Regions from separate parts of the Streptosporangium sp. NPDC000239 genome, predicted to be linked through region 1. Evidence: predicted binding sites of a transcription regulator. Region 1 holds the regulator's gene; the other holds the start of a gene.
What was found. The regulator HrcA, encoded in region 1, represses chaperone genes, less so after heat shock. The targets are predictions, from matches to a motif close to TTGGCACTCTCNNNNNGAGAGTGCCAA.
Positions count from the first base shown of each region.

Region 1 (3,404 bases):
GGCCCCGCGGGCGCCCGCCGGATCAGCGGCCATTGAAGGCGTCCCGCAGGCGGGAGAAGAAGCCCTGCTGGCCGGGGGCGAACTTGCCGGGCGGGCGTTCCTCGCCGCGGAGCCTGGCCAGCTCGCGCAGGAGCTCCTCCTGAGCCTGGTCGAGACGGGCGGGAGTCTCGACGTTGACGTGGATCAGCAGGTCTCCCCTGCCGGTCTCGTTGAGGCGCTGGATGCCCTTGCCGTACAGCGGGATGGTCTGCCCGGACTGGGTGCCGGGGCGGACGTCCAGCTCCTCGGCGCCGTCGAGTGTCTCCAGCGTCAGGATCGTGCCGAGCGCGGCGGCGGTCATCGGGATCTGCACGGTGCAGTGCAGGTCGTCGCCGCGGCGCTCGAACGTCTCGTGGGGGCGCTCGACGATCTCCAGGAACAGGTCACCGGGCGGGCCGCCGCCGGGACCGATCTCGCCCTCGCCGGCGAGCTGGATGTGGGTGCCGTCCTCGACTCCCGCGGGGATGCGGACCTTGATGGTCCGCCGGGTGCGGACCCGGCCGTCGCCGGAGCACTCCTGGCAGGGGTTGCGGATGATCGAACCGAACCCGCCGCACTGCGGGCAGGGACGGGAGGTCATGACCTGGCCGAGGAAGGACCGGGTGACCTGGGAGACCTCGCCGCGCCCGTGGCAGACGTCACAGGTGTCGGGGTGGGTGCCCGCCGCCGCGCCGGAGCCGGTGCAGACCTCGCACAGGATCGCGGTGTCGACCACCAGCTCGCGGGTCGTGCCGAAGGCCGCCTCCCGCAGGTCGAGTTCGACCCTGATGGTGGCGTTGCGGCCCCTGCGGGCCCGCGAGCGGGGACCGCGCCCCGCGCCACCGCCCGCCGCGCCGAAGAAGGCGTCCATGATGTCGCTGAAGGGGAAGCCGGCGCCGAAGCCTCCGGCGCCCGCGCCGCCCGAGGAGAACGGGTCGGCGCCCATGTCGTACATCTGACGCTTGTTGGGGTCGGACAGCACCTCGTAGGCCTGGGTGATGTCCTTGAACCGCTCCTGGGTCTCAGGGTCGGGGTTCACATCGGGATGCAGTTCCCTGGCCAGGCGGCGGTAGGCCTTCTTGATCTCCTCCGCGCTGGCGTCGCGCCGCACCCCCAGGGTGCCGTAGTAGTCACTCTTAGTAGCCACTTAGTTGACCTCTTAGGATGCAGCCAGGATCTGGCTGACGTAGCGTGCCACCGCGCGCACCGCGCCCATCGTGACCGGGTAGTCCATACGTGTCGGACCCAGCACACCGAGCCGGGCCAGTTGCTTGCCACCCGAACCGTATCCGGCGGCGACGATGGATGTGCCCTGGAGACCCGTGTAGGGGTTCTCCGAGCCGATGCGCACCGTCAGCGCCGACAGGTCCGAGGTCTCACCGAGCAGGCGCATGAGCACCACCTGCTCCTCCAGGGCCTCCAGCACGTCGCGGAGCCCGACGGTGAAGTCGGCCCCCGCGAGATTGGCGGCCCCGGCGAAAACGATCTTCTCATCATGCCGGTCCACAAGGGACTCAAGCAGGACCGAAAGGATGGTGGCCGCGACGGGCCTGTCCTCGGCTGGCAGCCGTTCTGGCAGGTCGGCGACCATGTCGGGAACACTGGCCAGCCCGCAGCCGTCCAGGCAGGCGTTGAGCACCGCGCGCAGGTGCGCCACGCGGTTGTCGTCGATGACCTCCTGCAGCTCCACCACGCGCTGCTCGACCCGCCCGGTGTTGGTGATGAGCACGAACATCAGGCGGTGCTCGTTCAGCGGGACCAGCTCGACGTGGCGGACCTTGGAGTTGGAGATCGTGGGGTACTGGACCACGGCGACCTGACGGGTCAGCTGGGCCAGCAGCCGTACCGTGCGCATCACGACGTCGTCGAGGTCGACGGCGCCCGCGAGGAAGCTCTCGATGGCCCTCCTCTCCGCGCCGGACAGCGGCTTCACCTGGGAGAGGCGGTCGACGAACAGCCGGTAGCCCTTGTCCGTCGGCACCCGGCCCGCGCTGGTGTGGGGCTGGGCGATGTAGCCCTGCTCCTCCAGCACCGCCATGTCGTTGCGGATGGTCGCGGGGGACACACCCAGGTTGTGACGCTCCGCGAGAGCCTTCGAGCCGACCGGCTCATTGGTGGACACGTAGTCCTCGACGATGGCGCGTAGGACCGCCAGCTTGCGGTCGTCAACCAACGTGCTCACCTCCTACCTGCGCTCGGACGGGAAACGCCAGGTCTGGCACTCGGTGTTCCCGAGTGCCAAGTGTACGGCTCCAGCCCGGGGGGTGCGATAACACGGCACCAGGATGGGCGGGAGCGGGTCCTGGAGCAAGCCATTGTCAAGTCAGCTGCTATCGCTATCCAAGTGGTAAGGGCCACAATTAGGTATATGTCCAATGATTTCGGATCCCCTTCGGGTTACGGCACCCCCCAGCAGCCGTACGGCCAGCCCCACCAGCAGCAACAGCAGTACCAGCAGGGCGGCCCCTCCTTCGGCTACCCGCCCCCGGGATACGGCGCCCCCCAGGGCCCGCCGCCGAAGGTGAAGCCCAGCGTCGGCTGGATCGTCGGCGTGTGGCTGCTCTTCGTGCTGAGCGTGATCATTGGCTTCGTCGGTTTCGCGGGCGGTCTCTTCAACGCGGTCACCGAAGCCGCCCCGACCTCCTCCTTCGGCCCCGACCAGAAGACGACCGTCAGCATCGACCCGGCGAACAAGCCCGCCATCTACGTCGCCGCGGCCAAGGGCACGAACTTCGAGTGCCAGATCGAGGGCGCCCCGGGAACCGTCAAGCTCCAGCGGCCGAGCTTCCAGCAGACCGTCACCGCCGACGGGCAGCTGTGGGAGCTCGCCCTGCGGATCGGGGTGGACAAGGCGGGCGACTACCCGATCACCTGCACCACCTCGGGCGGGGTCGACGCCAAGTTCGGCGTGGGCAAGGAGATCGTGGCCGACTCGGTGATCAGCGGCACGCTGATGCTGTTCGGCGTGCCGGGGATCGGGTTCCTGCTGGCCGTCATCGTGACGATCGTCGTGCTGGTCAAGCGCAGCGGCGCCCGCAAGCGCCAGGCCGCGGCCGCGGCGGCCCAGTGGGGACAGCCCGGAGCCTACGGCAGGTGAGGCCCGCTCTTTGCTACCGTCCCACGTGATCCCCTGCGAGAGGTGGCTGACGGCCGGTGATGTACGAGCGTGACGTGCTGGCGGGAAACTGGCGTCGTCCCCTCAAGGGGAGGATCCCCCAGGTCCCCGCCGAGCCCGACCTGGTCGTCGAGGACGCCGAGAGCGGCTTCTGCGGCGCCGTGGTCGCCTGCGACAAGGAGGCCGTCACCCTGGAGGACCGCTTCGGGCGGCGGCGCCTGTTCCCGCTCGACCCGGCCGCGTTCCTCCTCGAAGGCAGGACGGTGACCCT
Region 1 is NZ_JBEPEI010000001.1:264,465-267,868, reverse strand. It holds gene dnaJ (molecular chaperone DnaJ) at 23-1,165, opposite strand; gene hrcA (heat-inducible transcriptional repressor HrcA) at 1,178-2,191, opposite strand; gene ABT340_RS01115 (hypothetical protein) at 2,387-3,115, shown strand; gene ABT340_RS01110 (DUF3097 domain-containing protein) at 3,175-3,404, shown strand, end outside.

Region 2 (3,404 bases), on a different contig from region 1:
TGGGAGTGGCCACCTCGGGGGTCACCTTCTTCCGCTCCATCGGCGGTTCCTTCGGCGTCGCCGTCGCGGGCACGGTCTTCGCCTCACGGCTGACCGACGACCTCGTACGGCTGTCGCGGACCGTACGGCTCCCGCCGGGGGTCGCCACGGCGGTCCAGTCGGATCCGACGGCCGTCAGGAGGCTGGAGCCCGGGGCCATGGCGGCGTTCCTGGCGGCCTACTCGGACGCGATCGCCGGGGTGTTCCTGTACACCGCGCCCGTCGCGCTGGTGGCCTTCGCAGCGGCCTGGCTGCTGCCCGAGGTGCCGTTGCGCGAGACCACCAGGCCCGTGGACCTGGGGGAGTGCTACGGCGCGGTGTCCGCGCAGCGTTCCTCGTTGCGCGAGGTGGAACGCGGGCTGTGGCGACTGGCCGACGCGGACATGCGCCGGGACTACTACCGCCGTCTCGGGGAGACGGCCGGTCTCGACCTGCCGCCGGGTTCGGTGTGGCTGATCGCCAGATTGGGCACCGGGGGCGGTCAGAAAAGCGTGGAACTCGCCGAACGGGCGAGGGTCACGGTCGAGAGGGGCAGGCCGTACGCGGATCTGCTCGTCACGCGAGGGCTGGCCCGCCGTACCGACGGCGGCGGGCGCCTTGAACTGACCCCGGCCGGTGAACGGGTGGCCGGGGCACTTGTCGCCGAGGCCCGCGAGGGGCTGCGGCGGATGATCGACGACTGGGACCCCGCGCGGCATCCAGGGCTTCGTGAGCTGCTGGACAGGCTGCCCCACGAGATGCTCGGCTCGGCCTCCGACCGCCCCCGAGGAGCCGCCGGAGCGTGACGGGTGCCGCGCTAGGAGGCCGCGGGAGCCGGGGTGCCGGCGGCGGCGGCGGGCTTGGACTCGCTCGGCTTGGACTCGCTTGACTTCGACTCTCCGGACGAGCCGGAGGAGGCGGACGTCGAGGAAGAGCTCACCGTGCTGGTCGAGGAGGACCTGCTGTCGGTCCGGTAGAAGCCGGAGCCCTTGAACACGATGCCGACCGCGGAGAACACCTTGCGCAGCTCACCGGCACAGGACGGGCACTCGGTGAGCGCGTCGTCTGAGAACTTCTGGACGATGTCGAACTCGTTGCCGCATGCGCTGCAGGCGTACTGGTAGGTGGGCACCGTTCCTCCTCCTTCGATCCGCGCCGTCTGGCACTCTACTGACGCGACTGCTAATGATAGGCAGCCGACAAGCATAAACGCGAGTCGGATCTGTCGCATTCCGGGTGGGAATGAATGGATCAGCTGCCCCGCTCGCCGAACCAGCCCGCCAGCTTGCCCCGGCGGCTGATCGCCTTCATCCTGCGCTCGACCGTTTCCCTGCAGGCCGCGGTCGTCACGATCAGGAGTTGGTCGTCGATCCTGATCCTCGTCGAGTCCGAGGGAACGAACGTCCTGCCGTCCCTGACGATCAGGGTGACCTGGGCGTCGGTCGGCAACCGTAGCTCGAAGACCTCGACGCCGTGGAGCTTGGAGGTCGGCGGCACCTTGACCTGCAGCAGGTCGGCGTTGAGTTCCTCAAGGGGAGCGGACTCGACCTCAAGGTCACGTGCCTCGTCCGGTGTCGACAGGCCGAGGGCCTTGGCGACGAAGGGCAGCGTCGGCCCCTGCAGCAGCGTGTAGACGACGACGATCACGAAGACCTCGTTGAACACGAGTTTCGCGACGCCGTTGTGCACCGAGTTGGCCGCCCAGGGGATGGTCGCCAGCACGATGGGCACCGCGCCGCGCAGTCCCGCCCAGGACAGGAAGGCCTGTTCCCGCCAGTTGAGCCGGTCGATCCGCGCGCTCCTGACGATCAGGGCGGAGACAACGATCGAGAGCGGCCTGGCGACGGCGACCAGGATCAGTCCGGCGACCAGGCCCGGAATGATCGCCGACGGCATCTCGGAAGGGCTGGCCAGCATGCCGAGCATGACGAACAGGCCGATCTGGGCCAGCCAGGCGACGCCCTCGGCGAAGCCCCTCGACGAGGCGCGGTGGGGCATCCGGGAGTTGCCCATGACCAGGGTGGCCAGGTAGACCGCGAGGAAACCGCTGCCGTGCAGGAGTACGGCGCCCGCGTAGGCGACGAACGCCAGCGCGAGCACCGCGATCGGGTACAGGCCGGAGATCGGCAGCGCGATACGGCGCAGCGCGTAGACACCGAGCGGCCCGACCGCCAGGCCGACGACCGCTCCGACGGCCAGTTCGACGACGACCATGAGCAGTGCCTCTCCCAGGCTGGGGGAGGCGGCGGCGCTCAGCAGCATGACCGCGATGACGGTCGGCGCGTCGTTGAACCCGGACTCGGCTTCGAGGACGCCCGCCAGCCGGGAGGGCAGGGGCAGGCGGCGCAGTACGGAGAACACCGCCGCGGCGTCGGTCGAGGCGAGGACCGCGCCGAGCAGCAGCGAGGTCCGCCAGTCCATGTCGAGCAGGGTGTGCACCGCGGCGGCGACGGTGGCGACGCTCACCCCGACCCCGACGGTCGCGAGCACGAGCGCGGTGGGAATGGAGCGCCGTACGTGGTTCCAGTTGGTGGTCAGGCCACCTTCGGCGAGGATCACCGCCAGGGCGATCAGGCCCATCTGCTGGGCGAGCACCGGGTTCTCGAACTGGAGCCCGAGGCCGGACTCACCGATGAGCAGACCGAAGGCCAGGAAGATCAGGAGACTGGGAAGTCCGCTGCGGTGGGCGACCCGTACCGCGACGATCGCCGCGATGACGACACCCGCACCGAGAAGCAGCCAGACATCCAACCCCATCCGGTCCCCTCTCTGATTCCAGGGACCATTGTGTCGTATTGGACAGAGTCGTTAGGCACATCAAGGGACAATTCGGGTGATTCCATTTGGTTGCGCGACGTAACGAACCGGTATGTCGTGCGGTTCTCCGGGGACGTCTTCCCGCAGCTCGTTCGCGTAGAGCAGGGCGACCGTGGGCACATTCGGGCCGACCCTGGCCAGGGCCCTGTCATAGGAGCCACCGCCGCGGCCGAGCCGCACCCCGGTGGAGCGGTCTACCGCCAGGGCGGGCACGATCACCAGGGCCGCGGTCCTGACGGCGTCCACGCCACGCCGGGTGTCGACCGGCTCCATGATCCCGAAACGCCCGGGGGCGAGGGTGTCGGGACCGTCGTAGACAGCCCAGTCGAGATCGTCGTCCTCACGCAGCACCGGAAGCATCACGGTGGCGCCGTGCTTCCACAGCGCGAAGACGAGCCCGTGGGTCGAGGGCTCGGTGCCGATCGACCAGTAACACGCCACCAGCCCCGCCATCTGGACCCACGGCTGTTCGAGCAGCGACTCCCTCGTCATGACGGAGGCGGTGTGCCTGTCTTCCTCGGAAACCGCGGCGCGCGCGACCCCGATCGCCGACCGCAGCCTCGGCTTGT
Region 2 is NZ_JBEPEI010000015.1:26,364-29,767, reverse strand. It holds gene ABT340_RS29885 (MFS transporter) at 1-824, shown strand, start outside; gene ABT340_RS29880 (FmdB family zinc ribbon protein) at 836-1,150, opposite strand; gene ABT340_RS29875 (potassium/proton antiporter) at 1,270-2,775, opposite strand; gene ABT340_RS29870 (5-formyltetrahydrofolate cyclo-ligase) at 2,836-3,404, opposite strand, start outside.
Region 2: ABT340_RS29880 (FmdB family zinc ribbon protein) is a predicted target of HrcA. The motif match lies at 1,178-1,204, and genes of this name have one in related genera.